Regions from separate parts of the Telluria sp. Soil_C_11 genome, predicted to be linked through region 1. Evidence: predicted binding sites of a transcription regulator. Region 1 holds the regulator's gene; each other region holds the start of a gene.
What was found. Region 1 encodes HrcA, which represses chaperone genes, less so after heat shock. Its sites were predicted from a motif close to TTAGCACTCNNNNNNNNNGAGTGCTAA; they were not measured.
Positions count from the first base shown of each region.

Region 2: groES (co-chaperone GroES) is a predicted target of HrcA. The motif match lies at 3,149-3,175, and genes of this name have one in related genera.
Region 3: rpoH (RNA polymerase sigma factor RpoH) is a predicted target of HrcA. The motif match lies at 4,368-4,394, and genes of this name have one in related genera.

Region 1 is NZ_JBDGIN010000015.1:92,992-98,483, forward strand. It holds gene dapB (4-hydroxy-tetrahydrodipicolinate reductase) at 1-116, opposite strand, end outside; gene AC3A6M_RS20215 (outer membrane protein assembly factor BamE) at 132-749, opposite strand; gene fur (ferric iron uptake transcriptional regulator) at 840-1,268, shown strand; gene AC3A6M_RS20225 (alpha/beta fold hydrolase) at 1,272-2,132, opposite strand; gene hrcA (heat-inducible transcriptional repressor HrcA) at 2,224-3,237, opposite strand; gene AC3A6M_RS20235 (HAD family hydrolase) at 3,298-4,011, opposite strand; gene AC3A6M_RS20240 (hypothetical protein) at 4,203-4,808, shown strand; gene AC3A6M_RS20245 (hypothetical protein) at 4,824-5,492, shown strand, end outside.
Region 2 is NZ_JBDGIN010000001.1:249,699-255,190, reverse strand. It holds gene AC3A6M_RS01180 (lanthionine synthetase C family protein) at 1-507, opposite strand, end outside; gene AC3A6M_RS01175 (hypothetical protein) at 513-935, opposite strand; gene groL (chaperonin GroEL) at 1,025-2,671, opposite strand; gene groES (co-chaperone GroES) at 2,785-3,075, opposite strand; gene AC3A6M_RS01160 (hypothetical protein) at 3,422-3,682, shown strand; gene AC3A6M_RS01155 (cell division protein ZapA) at 3,679-3,990, shown strand; RNA gene ssrS (6S RNA) at 4,035-4,215, shown strand; gene AC3A6M_RS01145 (EVE domain-containing protein) at 4,288-4,770, shown strand; gene AC3A6M_RS01140 (hypothetical protein) at 4,777-4,980, opposite strand; gene lgt (prolipoprotein diacylglyceryl transferase) at 5,032-5,492, opposite strand, start outside.
Region 3 is NZ_JBDGIN010000003.1:302,655-308,146, reverse strand. It holds gene crtB (15-cis-phytoene synthase CrtB) at 1-246, shown strand, start outside; gene AC3A6M_RS06960 (sterol desaturase family protein) at 149-679, opposite strand; gene AC3A6M_RS06955 (DUF2141 domain-containing protein) at 712-1,131, shown strand; gene AC3A6M_RS06950 (MgtC/SapB family protein) at 1,214-1,681, shown strand; gene AC3A6M_RS06945 (tetratricopeptide repeat protein) at 1,690-2,232, opposite strand; gene AC3A6M_RS06940 (dienelactone hydrolase family protein) at 2,309-3,193, shown strand; gene rpoH (RNA polymerase sigma factor RpoH) at 3,335-4,225, opposite strand; gene ftsX (permease-like cell division protein FtsX) at 4,668-5,492, opposite strand, start outside.

The DNA.
Region 1 (5,492 bases):
CCTTCGCGATCGAGCGCGCCGGCAAGCGTCGCGCCGGGATCGGCGGCGATGGTTTCGATCAGCATGCGGCCCATGCGGCCGCTGGCGCCGGCGACGGCGATGAGCAAGGGAGTAATGAGCTGGTCCATGTCTTACTCCCCGCCGCGCTTGGCCGCGTCTTCGCGCTTGCGCTTCAGTTCGTCCAGCGATTCCTGCTCGGTCTTGACTTCGTACTTCGAGATGCCGATCAGGCGCGAGATGTATTCACGCTCGGTCGGCAGGTTGCCGCCGTCGATCCTGGCCAGCAGGTTGTCCTTGAAGTAGACGGTGACGCGGCTGGTGGTCAGCTCGCCGTTGCCGCGCGCGAGGTAGAAGGGATAGTCCCAGCGGTCGGCGTGGAAGGCGTCGGTCAGCAGCGGGGTGCCGAGGATGAACTTGACCTGGTCGCGGGTCTGGCCGAGTTTCAGCTGGCTCAGCATTTCCTGGGATACGAAGTTGCCCTGCTGGATGTCCGGACGGTAGGGCGAGAACACCCACAGGAATTTCTGCAGCTTGGTGACGGTGGTGGTCTGCGCGCCCGAATTCGCGATTGCCGCGGACTTGTCGGCATCGGCGGCGACCGCGCTAGGTGCGGTGCTGACCGGGGCTGCCGGCTTGGTCTGGTTACGCCAGGACGCGCAGCCGGAGACCGCCATGGCCGTGACGGCCAGGCCGGCCACGAGCACTGCCCGGGCGTGGGAACGATGGAAAACGGCATTCATGACGCGCATATCTAACCTTAAAAACGATTGAGCGAGACTCTGGAAACGCTATATCATAAAGCACTCCGCACATCTCAGCCCATCTAAGAGTAACAAAACATGAGCAACAACCCAACCGACCTGAAGGCCAGCGGCCTCAAAGCGACGCTGCCGCGGCTGAAAATCCTGGAGATCTTCCAGAACAGTACGGTGCGGCACCTGACGGCGGAAGACGTCTATAAAACCCTGTTGAACGAGAACATGGACGTGGGCCTGGCGACGGTGTACCGCGTATTGACCCAGTTCGAGCAGGCTGGCCTGCTGAACCGCAATCACTTTGAAACCGGCAAGGCCATCTATGAGCTGAACGCCGGCTCGCACCACGACCACCTGGTCTGCCTGGACTGCGGCCACGTCGAAGAGTTCTACGACGAGGAAATCGAAATCCGCCAGCAGAAGATCGCGCTGGAGCGCGGCTTCAAGATCGCCGAGCACGCCCTCGCCATCTACGGCAACTGCCAGAAGACGGACTGCCCGCACCGGCACTGACCCTCACTGCTGCGCCGCGCGCCTCCCGGCCGCGGCCATCACCTTGCGGACCGCGTCGATCACCAGCTCCGGTTCATCCAGCTCGATATGATGGCCACTCCCCAGGGTCAGCACCTGGGAGCCGTCGCTGAACTGGCGCAGGAAATCGGCGTGCAGGTCGCGCTTGATCGCCACCGCCTCCGTCGTCTCCAGGAAGAATTCCGGCTTCTCCACCTGCCGCACCGAGGTCAGGACCACCACCGGCACGTCCGGCAGCCTGCCGTCCAGCGGCGCCGGCAGCTTGCCCGCGTCGAGCACCGGCTGCAGCTGCTGCAGCTCGGGCTGGAACCTGGCCGGCACGATGGCGGCGAACTGCCGGTCGTCATCGCCCGCCCGCCTGGCGTCGAGCCTGCGCAGCGCCGGGGTGAAGCGTTCGTCGGTGGGGTCGACCAGCACCATGCCGGCCACCCAGTCCGGATGGCGCACCGCGAAGGCGCGCGCCAGCAAGCCGCCGTAGGAATGGCCGACCAGGATAAAGGGCGGCTTCAGCTTCGCGGCAAGCACCAGCTGGTCGAGCTCCTGGCTGCTTTGCAGGATGGTGCGCGGCTCCGGGCGCGGGTCCGAGGTGCCGTGGCCGGCGCGCGAATAGGTGAGGACGTGCGCCGACTTCGCCACCTCCGGCGCGACCTTGCGCCAGGCGCCCAGGCCGGTGCCGAAACCGGATTCGAAGATCACGGTGTAGCGCCCGCTGCCCTGCTCCGACATCTGCACCTGCCAGGCGCCGACGGCGATGCGGCCGTCCTGGGCCGGCGCTTCGGTCCGGACAGCCGCGCAGCAGACCAGGACGATGGCGGCGAGCAAGTGGGAACGTCTGAATCGGATCACGGCAATTCCTTGGCGGATGGCGCGCACGGCGCAATGCACCGACTATATCCGGCAGGCGCTTCGGCCGACACTGTAAGAAACCGCAGGAATCTCAGGGGTTGCTGAGCGCGTTCGACAGCAGCTTGGCGGTGATGTCGACGATCGGGATCACGCGCTCGTAGGCCATGCGGGTCGGGCCGATCACGCCCAGGGTGCCGACGATCTTGCCGTTCACCTCGTAGGGCGCGGTGACCACGCTCATCTCGTCCATCGGCACCAGCTTGGATTCGCCGCCGATGAAGATCTGCACGCCGCCGGCCTTGCTGGAAACGTCCAGCAGCTGCATCAGGCCGGTCTTCTGCTCGAACATCTCGAACATCTGGCGCAGCGAGCTCATATTCGAGGACAGGTCGGCCACCGACAGCAGGTTGCGCTCGCCGGCGATGACCATGTCGTCGGCGTCCTGCAGCGCTTCGCTGCCGGCTTCGACCGCGGCCTGCATCAGGCGCCCCATGTCCTCGCGCAGCTGGCGCAGCTCGCCGGTCAGGCGCGCGCGCACCTGGTCGAAGGACAGGCCGGCGAAATTCTGGTTCAGGTAGTTGGCCGACTGGGTCAGCTCGGAGGGGCTGTAGTCGACGTCGGTCAGCAGCAGGCGGTTCTGGACGTCGCCGCGCGGGTCGACGATGACCAGCAGGATGCGCTTTTCCGACAGGCGCAGGAATTCGATCTGCTGGAACGCCGACTCGCGGCGCGGGCTCTGCACCACGCCGGCGAACTGCGACAGCGAGGACAGCATCTGGGCCGCATTGGCGAGCACCTTCTGCGGCTGGTGGGCGGGCAGGCGCATGCCGGCTTCGACGGCGTTCTCGTCGATTTGCCGCACGGTGAGCAGGGTGTCGACGAAGATGCGGTAGCCGCGCGGCGTCGGGATCCGGCCGGCCGAGGTGTGCGGGCTGGCAACATAGCCCATTTCCTCGAGGTCGGCCATGATGTTGCGGATCGTGGCGGGCGACAGGTCGAGGCCGGAAATCTTCGACAGCGCACGTGAGCCGACCGGCTGGCCGTCGGCGATGTAGCGCTCGACCAGGGCTTTCAGCAGGGTTTGTGCACGGTTATCGAGTTGCATGCTCACATTATGCCTGTTCGCCAGCCGCGTGTGCAGTCATGTGTGCCGTCAGCCATGCCGTCAGCCGTGATCGCGCTTGAGCCAGTCCAGCAGCTCGTCGAAGTCGCGTACGATCGCGTCCGGCACGACCCCGTGCTCGACATGCTTGTTGCTGCCGTTCCGGTTCATCCACACCCCGCGCATGCCGATCTCCTGGGCGCCCTGCACGTCGAGCAGCACGTCGTCGCCCACGTACACGGCGTCCCAGGGCGCCACGTCGAGCGCCTTGCAGCCGGCCCGGAAGATCGCCGGGTCCGGCTTGGCCACGCCCAGCTGGGGCGCAGATACCCAGGCCTGGAAATGGTGGTCCAGGCCGATCGCGCGCAGGTCGGCGTTGCCGTTCGTGATCGCGCCGAGCGCCACCCTCCCCTTCAGGCGCAGCAGGCCCGGCACCACGTCGTCGAAAGGCACCACGGCGTTGCGCGCGGCAAAGAATTCCGCCATCGCCAGCTCGACCTTGGCGGGATCCTCGCCAGCCTGCTGGAAGGCCTCGAGCAGGCCGGCGCGGCGCAGTTTGCCCAGGTCGAGCTGGAATTCCGGCTGCCGCGCCAGCAGCTCCAGGCGCGCCTGGCGCAGGCCGTCGATCGTGAACTTCTGGGCGACGCGCGGCGCGTTCTCGCGCAGCCAGGCGAACAGGGTCTCTTCGGCCTGCAGGATCACCGGGGCGATCGGCCACAGCGTATCGTCGAGGTCGAACAGGATGGCCTTGGGCCACTCGCGTCGGGTCGTTGTCATGCTTGGGAATGAAAGGGGGGCCATTCAAGCATAGCGAGGCCGGCCGTGAAAATCAACGCAAACGCGTCGTTACACCGTGATACAAAGGCAAATGAGGCTGCGGCTTGGCAAATGCTCTAAAATGTCGGGCAATATTCTACTCAGCGGTGCCGCCGGGTCTTCCGTGCGCCATCCCGTCCAACGGAGATTCTATGAAGAGTTCTACCCTGTATGCCGGCGCTGTGCTGGCATGCGCGCTTGGCCTGTCCGCCTGCGGTGGCGGCAGCGGCGACCTGGCCCTGACCGTCTCGATCGCCGGCGGCGTGACCAAGGATGGCCTGACCTTGCGTAACGAAGGCAACGGCGAGGAAATCGCGGTGCCGGCCGGCGCCGGCAGCATCGTGTTCAAAAAATACCTGTCGACCGACGACGAATTCAACATCGTCACCAAGACCGTGCCGTCGAACGTCGAGTCCTGCACGGTCACCAACGGCAAGGCGCGCGCCAACTACTACACCGTCTATACCACGGTGCCGTCGGTGTTCTGCAAGATCAAGACCCACCCGCTGTCGGTCACGGTAAATGGCCTGAACGGCACCGGCCTGGTGCTGGTGAACGGCTCGGATCGCCAGACGGTGACGCCGCCGGCGACCGCCGGTGCGCAGGTGTCGGTGCCGATGGCGCAGATCCCTGAAGACGGCCCCTATGGCATTGCCGTGCTCAGCAGCCCGACCAACCAGACCTGCACCATCAACGGCGGCAGCGGCACCATGACCGCGACCGGCCCGAGCACCACGCCAGTGGTCACCTGCCAATAATCTGGAGAATAGAGTATGAAGTTCCACTTCGCGCGCCCGGCCCTGGCCCTGGCTGCATCCCTGGCTCTGGCGTCTTGCGGCGGCGGCGGCAACGAGACCTATCCGGTCAAGGTGACGATCACGAACGTCCTGTATGAGGGCCTGGTCCTGACCACCAACGGCCAGGAAGTCGCCGTGCACGTGGCTCCCAAGGCCGGGGATCCGGTGGTCGTGACCTTCCCGAACGGCCTCGACTACGGCACCTACTACAACGTGGTTCCGAAGGGTGGCACCGCCGCCGGCGGCGGTTCCCAGCCGGCGCACCAGAACTGCTCGACCAACAGCTTCCCCCGCGAATACGGCACCGCCGGCCAGACCGCCTCGCTGGAGTCGGCGCGCAAGCCGGCGATCGAAGTGTTCTACAACTGCGTCATCAAGGCCTATCCGCTGGGCGGTACGGTCACGGGCCTGACCTCCGGCAACCTGACCCTCATCAACGGCAGCAACAGCCAGGTCACCATCACGGGCAGCACCACCACCAGCCCGCTGCCCTTCGTGCTGACCTCCGTTCCTTACGGCTCCAGCTTCGGCGTGACCGTGCTGACCCAGCCGGATGGCTTCAACTGCACCGTCGCCAACGGCACCGGTGACATGCTGGAAGCCCAGGAAAAGAACGGCGGCGTGACCAACATTGCCGTGACTTGC
Region 2 (5,492 bases), on a different contig from region 1:
CTCCCACAGGAACAGGGCGGCGAGCAGGGTGCCCGGTGCGCCCCACATCAGCTCGCGCGCCGGATGGTCCGCATTGCCGGCGATGAGGTCGCGCAGCGCCTGCGCCTGCCGCGCCTCGTGCGTTCGTGCCAGGGCCATCATCGCGATCGGCGTGTCGCCCATCAGCCAGGAGGCGCGTTCCCGGTCCAGCCCCTGGCCAGCGAGCCAGTCCCGGTTGCGCGCGAGCAGGCGATCGCATCCGGGCAGGTCGTCGCGCGACAGCCGGGCCGCGCCGCAGGCCTGCAGATAGCCCAGGGCCCAGGCCACGCCGGCGGCGCCGTGGTACATCGGGGTCTCGACCAGGTCGGGGCCGTCGCCTTCGCGGTCCAGCGGATGCAGGGGCCAGTAGCGTTCCGGGTCGAAATGCGCCTCGGCGTCCGCGACGATGCCTTCGATGGCGCGCCTGGCATGGTCTTCGTCCCACGGGCGCGGGATCAGCGCTTCGTGCCTGGCGGGATCGTAAAGCATGTGTCTCAGCCTTCCAGCTGCAGGCCGTGCTGCTCGCACCAGTGCTGCAGCGCGGTGCGCGTCTCGTCCTCGCGGAAGCGGTACCAGGCATCGAGCACGCCGCGTTCCTCGAGCAGGCGGGCGAAGCGGTCGTAGCCGTCGTCCCTGGCGAACAGTTCCTGCACCCGTTCCCGGTCGCCGGGCAGGTGAGAGGCGGCAAAGCGGAACATCAGTTCGCGCCCCAGGCCCAGCTCGCTGGCCGCGGGGACGGTCACGTACTGCCCGCTGGATTCGATGTCGCCGGGCAGCGGCGCTTCCTCGTCCATGTATTCGTCGTTGAGCAGGTGGATCATGCCGGTCTCGCGCGCGACCAGGGCGTGGGCGCTGCCCTCGCCATCGTCGACCAGGATGGCCGCATTTTCCAGTTCGTCCAGTTTGATCGCCGGCATCGCTTCCTCCCATGAAAAAAGCCCGCGGGGCGCAAACCCCGCGGGCCTTACTTTACTACTCGGTAGGCTGTAAAGCCGTCCGGCTTGAATTACATCATGCCGTCCATGCCGCCCATGCCACCCATACCGCCCATGCCGCCCATGCCGCCGGCCGGCTTGTCTTCGACGATCTCGGAGACCATGCAGTCGGTGGTCAGCATCAGGCCGGCGATCGACGCTGCGTTCTGCAGAGCCGAGCGGGTGACCTTGGCCGGGTCCAGCACGCCCATTTCGACCATGTCGCCATAGGTGCCGTTGGCGGCGTTGTAGCCGTAGTTGCCGGTGCCGTTCAGGACAGCCGAGACGACGACCGACGGCTCTTCACCGGCGTTCTGGACGATCATGCGCAGCGGCTCTTCCATGGCGCGCAGGACGATCTTGATGCCGGCTTCCTGGTCCGGGTTGTCGCCCTTGACCTGCAGGGCAGCGCGGGCGCGCAGCAGGGCCACGCCGCCGCCCGGGACGATGCCTTCTTCCACGGCAGCGCGGGTAGCGTGCAGCGCGTCTTCCACGCGTGCTTTCTTCTCTTTCATCTCGACTTCGGTAGCGGCACCGACGCGGATCACGGCAACGCCGCCGGCCAGCTTGGCCACGCGCTCTTGCAGCTTCTCACGGTCGTAGTCCGAGGTCGCTTCTTCGATCTGGACGCGGATCATCTTGACGCGGGCTTCGATCGCTTCAGCGGCGCCGGCGCCATCGATGATGATGGTGTTTTCCTTGCCGACTTCGATGCGCTTGGCCTGGCCCAGTTCGTTCAGGGTGACCTTTTCCAGGGTCAGGCCGACTTCTTCGGCGATGACCTGGCCACCGGTCAGGATGGCGATGTCTTCCAGCATGGCCTTGCGGCGGTCGCCGAAGCCCGGGGCCTTGACGGCGACGGTCTTCAGGATGCCACGGATGTTGTTGACCACCAGGGTCGCCAGGGCTTCGCCTTCGATGTCTTCGGCGACGATCACCAGCGGACGGCCGGCCTTGGCGACTTGCTCCAGCACCGGCAGCAGGTCACGGATGTTCGAGATCTTCTTGTCGCACAGCAGGACGAACGGGTTCTCGTGAACGGCAACCTGCTTGTCCGGGTTGTTGATGAAGTACGGCGACAGGTAGCCGCGGTCGAACTGCATGCCTTCGACGATGTCCAGCTCATCCTGCAGCGACTTGCCGTCTTCGACGGTGATCACGCCTTCCTTGCCGACTTTTTCCATCGCTTCGGCGATGCGCTCGCCAACGGACGAATCCGAGTTGGCCGAGATGGTGCCGACCTGGGCGATCTCTTTCGAGGTGGTGGTCGGCTTGGCGATCTTCTTCAGTTCTTCGACGGTGGCGGCGACGGCCTTGTCGATGCCGCGCTTCAGGTCCATCGGGTTCATGCCGGCGGCAACGAACTTCATGCCTTCGCGTACGATGGCTTGCGCCAGCACGGTCGCGGTGGTGGTGCCGTCACCGGCGTTGTCGCTGGTCTTCGAAGCGACTTCCTTCACCATCTGCGCGCCCATGTTCATGAGCTTGTCCTTCAGCTCGATCTCTTTCGCGACCGAGACGCCGTCCTTGGTGACGGTCGGGGCGCCGAACGAACGGTCCAGCACCACGTTGCGGCCTTTCGGGCCCAGGGTAACTTTGACTGCATTGGCCAGGATGTTCACACCCTCGACCATCTTGGCGCGTGCCACATCGCCGAAAATTACGTCTTTAGCTGCCATTTCTTGATTCTCCGTATTCAGGAAGTAAAAATCCCGTAAAACCTGCTGCGCGTCGCACTGTCGGTCTGCGATGCTCGCTACGGTTTTCCGCGATTTTTTGGTGTTGGACTAAATTACTGGGCCACGACGGCCATGATGTCTTCTTCGCGCATGACCAGCAGTTCCTCGCCGTTGACCTTGACGGTCTGGCCCGAGTACTTGCCGAACAGCACGCGGTCGCCGACTTTCACTTCCAGCGGACGGACGTTGCCGTTTTCTTGCACTTTGCCGTTGCCCACGGCGAGAATCTCACCCTGGTCCGGTTTCTCGGCCGCTGCATCGGGGATGATCAGGCCGGACGCAGTCTTGGTTTCCTGGTCGAGACGCTTCACGATCACGCGATCGTGCAATGGGCGAAGGTTCATGCAAAACTCCTTTGTGTGTTGATTGACTGTTCGTTTGAAAACCGCCCCGGATTCGGCGGCGGGCGAGGAGCTGTTAGCACTCCTCACTAACGAGTGCTAATTATAGGGACGATAATTTCCCATTTCAAGCCGCTTGTGTTCGTGAATTGACAGACTTTTTGAGAAGTCGCAACCGGATTGTTCGGTCTGTCGCAATATGCGGGGGTCATGACTGGTCGTTCCCATGCATGCGGAATGACAGGGATTGGCGAATGCACAAGGGCAGAAGCCTACCATTCATTTCCTGAAACCCGCGCACGGCACGGCATGTGTTGACGAAAAATCGATCCCGGTCCTATAGTTACGGATGATTTCCGAATTCCAAGAACTGTCCGATAAAATCGACCGTCTCGCCCAGCTGACCCAGTCGCTGCGCAGCGAGAACTATCTGCTGCGCCAGGCGAACGCCCTGCTGAGCGCGGAGAACGTCGATTTCAAGCACCGGCTGCTGCAGGCCCAGCAACGCGTCGAAGCGATGCTGGCCCAGCTGGAACCTGCCGACGCGAGCCCCGACGAGGCCGACACCGCCGATGGCACCACCCCTGACGACGCCGAGGCCGCCCGATGATCTACCTTGACGTGCTTATCATGGGCCAGTCCTATCGCCTGGCCTGCCGGGAAGGCGAGCAGCACACGCTGCGCGAAGCGGTCCACTACCTGGACAGCAAGATGTGCGCGCTGCGCGACTCGGGCAAGGTCAAGGGCACCGATCGCATCGCCGTCATGGCCGCGCTGTCGGTGGCGGCCGAATTCCTGTCGGTGAAGTCGCCGCAAGGCCCGCTCGGCGACCAGTCCATGCTGGAAGTCAAGCAGAAACTGGAGGCGATGCACTCGGTGTTGGATCAGGCCCTGTCTCCGCAGGAAAATCTGCTCTGAGGGCAAATTCGTTTGACATGGCAGTTCATCGTAGTAAACTGCCGTCTACCCTGCGGTGTTCGAGATTTGTCATATATTCCTTGAACCATTCTTTCGCATAGGTTGCGGGACATGTTTGGTGGGCGCGATCGTCACTAGTCTGACGAACCCGAAATCGAGCTGACTGCGACCACCTTGAGCCTTCTGGTTCGGGATGCCGGCAAAAACGGCACAGGCGGGGCTATATTCACGGGCGGTTGCGACACTTCGGTGCGCAACCGCTTTTTATTTCGTGTTTCTGTCTTGGGAGTCCGGCGCATGCGCTACTGGTTGATGAAATCCGAACCCGATGAAGTCAGTTTCGACGACGTCCTGCAGGCGCCCGATAAAACGGTGGCGTGGTTCGGGGTGCGCAACTACCAGGCCCGCAACTTCATGCGCGACCAGATGCAGCCTGGCGACGGAATCCTGTTCTACCACTCCAGCTGCGCGGTGCCGGGCGTGGCGGGCTTCGCGCGGGTCGCCAGCACGCCGTATCCCGATGCGTCGCAGTTCGAGGACGGCGGCAAGTACTTCGATCCGAAGGCGACGCCGGAGAATCCGCGCTGGATCTCGGTCGATGTGCAGGCGCTGGCCCAGGGCCGCTACCTTCCGCTGACGGAACTGCGCGGCGTGCCGGAACTCGAGGAGATGGTGTTACTGCAGAAGGGCAGCCGGCTGTCGGTGTCTCCGGTCACGCCGGGACAGTGGCAGCGGATCCTGGAACTGGCGGGCGTGGACGAAGCGGCGCTGGCCGCCTGAGCCCTGTCAGGTCACGCCCACCAGGGTATCGCGCCGCAGGCGCAGGCGCGTGTGCGGGGTGCGAATGCCGGCGTACATGCCCCATGCCGCGGCCCAGCGCAAGGCCTGGTCCGTGGCCGCGCCGAAGGGCCGGGCCGCGGCGGCCCGCCGCAAGGCGATCGACATGCGCTGCATCGCATACATCTTTTTCGGTGAAAACGCTTTGCTCATGGGATGACGATACGGGCATCGCCATCCCCTTGCAGTGCTGTACTTAACGTTTCAGGCGTGCACGGCGCGCTTGCCGTTGCCGGAATAGGCCCATCCCAGCATCAGCAGGCCGGCCACGATCATCGGCAGCGACAGCACCTGGCCGGAGGTGATCGGCATGCCCAGCACGTGGGTTTCCCAGTCCGGCACGCGGAAGTACTCGGTGAAGAAACGGGCGCAGCCGTACAGCAGCGTGTAGAGGGCGCCGACCGCGAGGCGCGGACGCGGCTTCCTGGCGAAGATCCACATGATGACGAACACCAGCACGCCATCGACCAGCATCTGGTACAGCGGCGACGGATGGACCAGGTGGTCTTCGATGCCTGGCCACTTCATGGCCCAGGGCAGCGAGGGATCGGCCAGCCGGCCGGGCAGCTCGTGGTTGATGAAATTGCCCAGGCGGCCGCAGGCATAGCCGATCGGCACCATCGGCGCGATGAAGTCGTACACGTCGAGCAGGTTGCGCTTGCGCT
Region 3 (5,492 bases), on a different contig from region 1:
GCGCGCAAGGTGTACCGGGAGATCGGGGTCGTGGTCAAGCGCCGCGGCATGCACGCCTGGGACGAGCGCGCCGGCACTTCGAAGGCGACCAAGCTGCGCCTGCTGGCGGAAGCGGGCGTGCAGGCGCTGGCTTCGCGCCTGCGGCGGCTCAATCCGGTGACGCGGCCGCGTCCGGCCGGCCTGTGGCAGCGTCCCGGCGCGGCCGGCGAAGCGGTCCCCGGTGCAGCGCATGCAGGCGCCGTTTGAGGGCCTCGACCGGCGGCGCGTACAGGAAGCCGAAGGACACCGCGCCGTCCTTGCCCGATACCGCATGGTGCATGCGGTGGGCCTGGTACAGGCGCTTCAGGTAGCCGCGCCGCGGCACGTAGCTGAACGGCCAGCGGCGGTGCACCAGGCCGTCGTGGGCGACGAAGTAGAGCAGGCCGTAGGCCGTCATGCCGGCGCCGATCCATTCCAGCGGATGGTGGCCGCGCGTGGCGCCCGCGTAGATCAGGGCGATCGCCACGCCCGCGAACACGAGCGCGTACAGGTCGTTCTTCTCGAACCAGCCGCTGCGCGGTTCGTGGTGCGAGCGGTGCCATCCCCAGCCGAAGCCGTGCATCACGTACTTGTGCGCGACGATGGAAAACACTTCCATGAGGACCACGGTCGCGATTAGGATGAGGGCGTTGGAAAGCATGAAACGAGCCTACCATAATCGAAAGGAGACGCATGTCCCGCTTCAACCAGTTCCTGCAGGGCCTCCTGCTGCTGTCGGCCGCCGCCGGCGCCGGCGCCGCCACCGTCGAAGTCCACGTCTCGGCCGTCGCCGCCGGCAAGGGCCAGCTCAGGGTCGCCGTCTGCGACAGGGAGCGCTTCCTGAAGCAGTGCGCCTACACCGCGTCGGCGCCGGCCCGCGACGGCGAGAACGTGATCGCGGTGCCGGGCGTGCCGAAGGGAAGCTGGGCCGTGCTGGTCTACCAGGACGCAAACGAGAACGGTGAACTGGACCGCAACCTGCTCGGCATTCCCAGGGAGAGCTACGGCTTCAGCCGCGACGCCGCCAGCCGGTTCGGGCCGCCGGGCTTCGACGATGCCGCGATCCAGGTCGGCGACGAGGCGACGGTGGCGGCCAAGGTCAGGCTGCACTGAGCCGGCTGCACCGAGCAAGCCGGCGTGCGTCGCCGATCCGGCCCGGCTGGCATCATGCACGGCAATGCGCATGGAGGACGGTATGTGGTGGGAACAAAGCTGGCTGACGATACGGGAGGAATTTTCGGACCTGGGCAATGCCGACGACATCACGCGCGTGGTCGTGCGCCTGATCGTCGCGATGCTGCTCGGCGGCCTGCTGGGCTATGAACGCGAGTCGGTCGGCGCGTCGGCGGGGCAGCGCACCCACATGCTGGTGGCGCTCGGCTCGGCGCTGTTCATCCTGATCCCGCTACAGGCGGGGATGAAGATCGAGGACCTGTCGCGCGTGCTGCAGGGCGTGACGGCGGGGATCGGCTTCCTCGGCGCCGGCGCCATCCTCAAGCTGCGCGAACGGAACGATATCAAGGGCCTGACCACGGCGGCCAGCGTGTGGCTGACGGCCGCCATCGGGGTCGCGGCCGGCATGGGACGGGAGACGACGGCGGTGGTGAGCGCCGTGTTCGCGTTCGTGATCCTGTCGCTGCTGCGGCGCCGGGACAAGGACTGAGCGTCACTTCAATCCTTGGTGCGGCCGGCCGAAAAACTGTCGATATAGCGCTGGGCCAGCTCATCGGCCTGTTTGCGCCGCGCCTCCGGGATCCTGGCCAGCGTGCGCGCGATGGATGCCGTCAGGTCTTTCGCCATGCCGGCCTCGCCGTCGTCGACCGGCGGAATGGTAGGGAAGGACGCGTCCGAGCAGCGGAACCAGACATAGGCGGCGACGTCGTCGCGCGCGACGCCTTTACCCGACTCGTACGCATACCCCAGGTGCCATTGCGATTCCCGCTGGCCCTTCATGGAAGCCTGCTGCCAGAGCGATACCGCGCGGGCCGGATCCTGCTCGCCGCCAAGGCCGTTGTAGAGCAGGTAGCCGAGGTTGTTGTGCGCATCGATATCCCCCTGTTCGACGGCCTTCTGCCAGTGCCGGCGCGCCGCCGCGTAATCCTTGGTGCGGTAGGCATCCACCCCGCGGTTGTAGTCGCTCGCCGGTTGGGGCTGCGCGGCAGCCTGCAGGCAGGCGCCCAGCAGCAGGGCGGCGATGGCGGCGTTTTTCAGCATCGGAGTTCCTTTCGTCGACGGCGCAACGGGGCCGTTCCGGGTGTACGATATCTGGAATATGACAAGGGAGACAAGCATGAAGCGTTTGACCGCCGCAGATTTCGATCCGGAAGTGCTGAAACTGTTCGATGGTTATGTGCATGGGCGCCTGTCGCGCCGCGATTTCCTCTTGCGGGCAGGGCGCTACGCGGCGGGCGGCGTCACCGCGGCCACCCTGCTGGCGCAACTGTCGCCATCGTTCGCGGCGCCGCTGGTGGGTCCCGCCGATGCGCGCCTCAAGACGAGCTACCAGGAGTTCCCCTCGCCGCAGGGCTACGGCACGGTGCGCGGCTACCTGGCCATGCCGTCCAACGCCAAGGGCAAGCTGCCGGCGATCCTGGTCGTGCACGAGAACCGCGGCCTGAATCCGCATATCGAAGACATCGCGCGCCGCCTCGCGCTGGAGGGCTTCATCGCCTACGCGCCGGACGCGCTATATCCGCTGGGCGGCTATCCCGGCGATGAGGACAAGGCGCGTGCGCTGTTTGCGAAGCTGGAGCAAGGCAAGACCCGCGCCGACTTCATCGCCGCGGCCCATGGCCTCGCCGCGCTGCCCCAGGGAACGGGAAAGATCGGCGTGGTCGGCTTCTGCTGGGGTGGCGGCATCGCCAACTACCTGGCCACGCAACTGCCGGAACTGGCGGCGGCCGTGCCTTTCTATGGTTCGCAGCCGGCGCCAGGCGAGGTCGCCCGCATCCGCGCGCCACTGCTGATCCACGATGCCGGCAAGGACGAGCGCATCCTGGCAGGCTGGCCCGCCTACGAAGCCGCGCTGCAGGCCAACAAGGTGAACTACCAGCACTTCGTCTACGCCGGCGCCGAGCACGGCTTCAACAACGACACCACGCCGCGCTACGACGAGGCAGCCGCCAGGCTGGCCTGGAGCCGGACGGTCGCCTTCTTCAAGGAAAAGCTGACCTAACGTCAACTTCGCTCAAACCGGGGTCAGACTCCGAATTTTGGCAATATCTTCTGCGCTATTTCCAAAATCGGGAGTCTGACCCCGGTTTGGGGCAAAACAAAAGGCACCCGAAGGTGCCTTTGCTTTTCAAGCGGAGATCGCTTAGACGTAGGCCGCCAGCGCGGTCTTCATCTTTTTCAGCGCCGCCGTTTCGATCTGGCGGATGCGCTCGGCCGACACGCCGAATTCCTCGGCCAGCGTGTGCAGGGTCGCGCCCGAGCCGTCGTCGTTGGCCAGCCAGCGTGCTTCCACGATGCGGCGCGAACGCGGGTCCAGCTTGCCCAGGGCCGTTTCCAGGCCTTCCGACTGCAGGCGCACCGTGTCGTTCGCTTCCAGCACCTTGGTCGGTTCCTGCTGGTCCGAGGACAGGTAGGCGATCGGCGAGAACTTGTCGTCTTCGTCGTCGGTCGGCGCTTCCAGCGCGATGTCGCGGCCCGACAGGCGGGTTTCCATCTCGATCACTTCTTCGCGCTTCACGTCGAGCATCTTGGCCAGGTCGTCGACCTGTTGCGGCGACATCGCGTCCAGGCCGGTCTTGTTGCTGCGCAGGTTGAAGAACAGCTTGCGCTGGGCCTTGGTCGTCGCGACCTTTACCAGGCGCCAGTTCTTCAGGATGTATTCGTGCATCTCGGCCTTGATCCAGTGCATGGCATAGGACACCAGGCGCACGCCCTGGTTCGGGTCGAAACGCTTGACTGCCTTCATCAGGCCGATATTGCCTTCCTGGATCAGGTCGGCGTGCGGCAGGCCATAGCCGAGGTAGCCGCGCGCGATCGACACCACCAGGCGCAGGTGCGACATCACCAGTTTCTGTGCGGCATCCAGGTCATTGTTGTCCCGCAGCCGCTTTGCCAGCGATACCTCTTCCTCGTGGGACAGCATCGGCAGACGGTTGACGGCCGAGATATAGGCGTCGATATTGCCGAGATTGCCGGTGAAACCCAGTCCCAGAGCACGGCTGCCAACAGGAACCAATGCGGATTGTGCGGACATAGTCATTTTCCCTCGTAGAATAATCTGTGCTGCATCGTCAATGTGACCGAAAAAAAGCCCCGAAGGCGCAATTTTTACGGCTTGTTACGGGATGCGGAACGTGTGCTTCAAGGAGCCACTTACGTCATAGTCAAACGTAATATTAGCACTCTCTTGAGGTGAGTGCTAGCCGCCACCATATCCCTGACGACGCCCTTAAGTCCTGCCAAAGTATTGCTCTAAGGAATCGAATTTCCGGCTTGATTCAACTGTAGAGCAGGTACAAGCGGTACAGTTGATAGGGGTCAAACGTGACGCTGGTACTAATTGAATTAGGTAGAAGACAGGTTATGCCTCGTATGCTGCGAGGTCTGTGAGGTGGCGCACCTACTCTTGTAGGCGTAAACCCCGCCGCCGGCTCCGATTTCTCTGGCCAGCGGCGGACGGGTTAACGAAAGATCAATCAGTTGAGGCGCGCCAGGTGCCGCTGCACCGACAGCATCGCCCCCACCAGCCCGAGCCCGGCGCTGATGGCCAGCAGGCCGGCGAGGCCCAGCGGCGGCAACGCCGACAGCTGGAATTCCGACGCATACAGGCGCGCGAACTCGGCAATGGCCGCATTCAGCGGATGCAATGCCAGCGAAACCGCCCCCAGCGCCACCGCGCCGGCGCACAGGCCGAGCAGGGCACCGGTGTAGTAGAACGGGCGGTGGATGAAGTTGTCGGTCGCGCCCAGCAGCTTGGAGACGGCGATCTCGTCGCGCTGGGTCAGCACCTGCAGGCGGATAGTGTTGAACACCACCGCGATCACGACCACGCCGAGCGTGATCGCCAGCAGCAGCAGCACCAGGCGCAGTACGCCCAGCAGGGCCGCCAGGCGCTTCACCCAGGCCGAATCGACCTGCACCGAATCCACGCCCGGCAAGGCGCGCATCTGCTCGGCGATGCCGTCCACGCGGGCGGCGTCGGCGCGGCTGGTAAAGCCTTCCAGCTTCATCACATAGCTGTCGGGCAGGGGATTGTCGCCCAGGGTCTCGATGACGTCGCCCAGGCCGCTTTTGGTCTTCAGGCTGTCGAGCGCCTGCTCGCGCGGCACGAAGCTGACCTTGGCTCGGCTGGAAGCGAGGATCTGGCGCAGCTGCGGCGCCAGCGCCTGCGCCTGCTCGCGCGGGGCATCCGTCTTCATGAACAGGCTGATCTCGGGATCGACCGAGAGCTGTTCCGACATCGGGCGCACGTTGTCGAGCAGGGTCACGCCGGCGAAGGGCAGGGCCAGCGCCACCGCCAC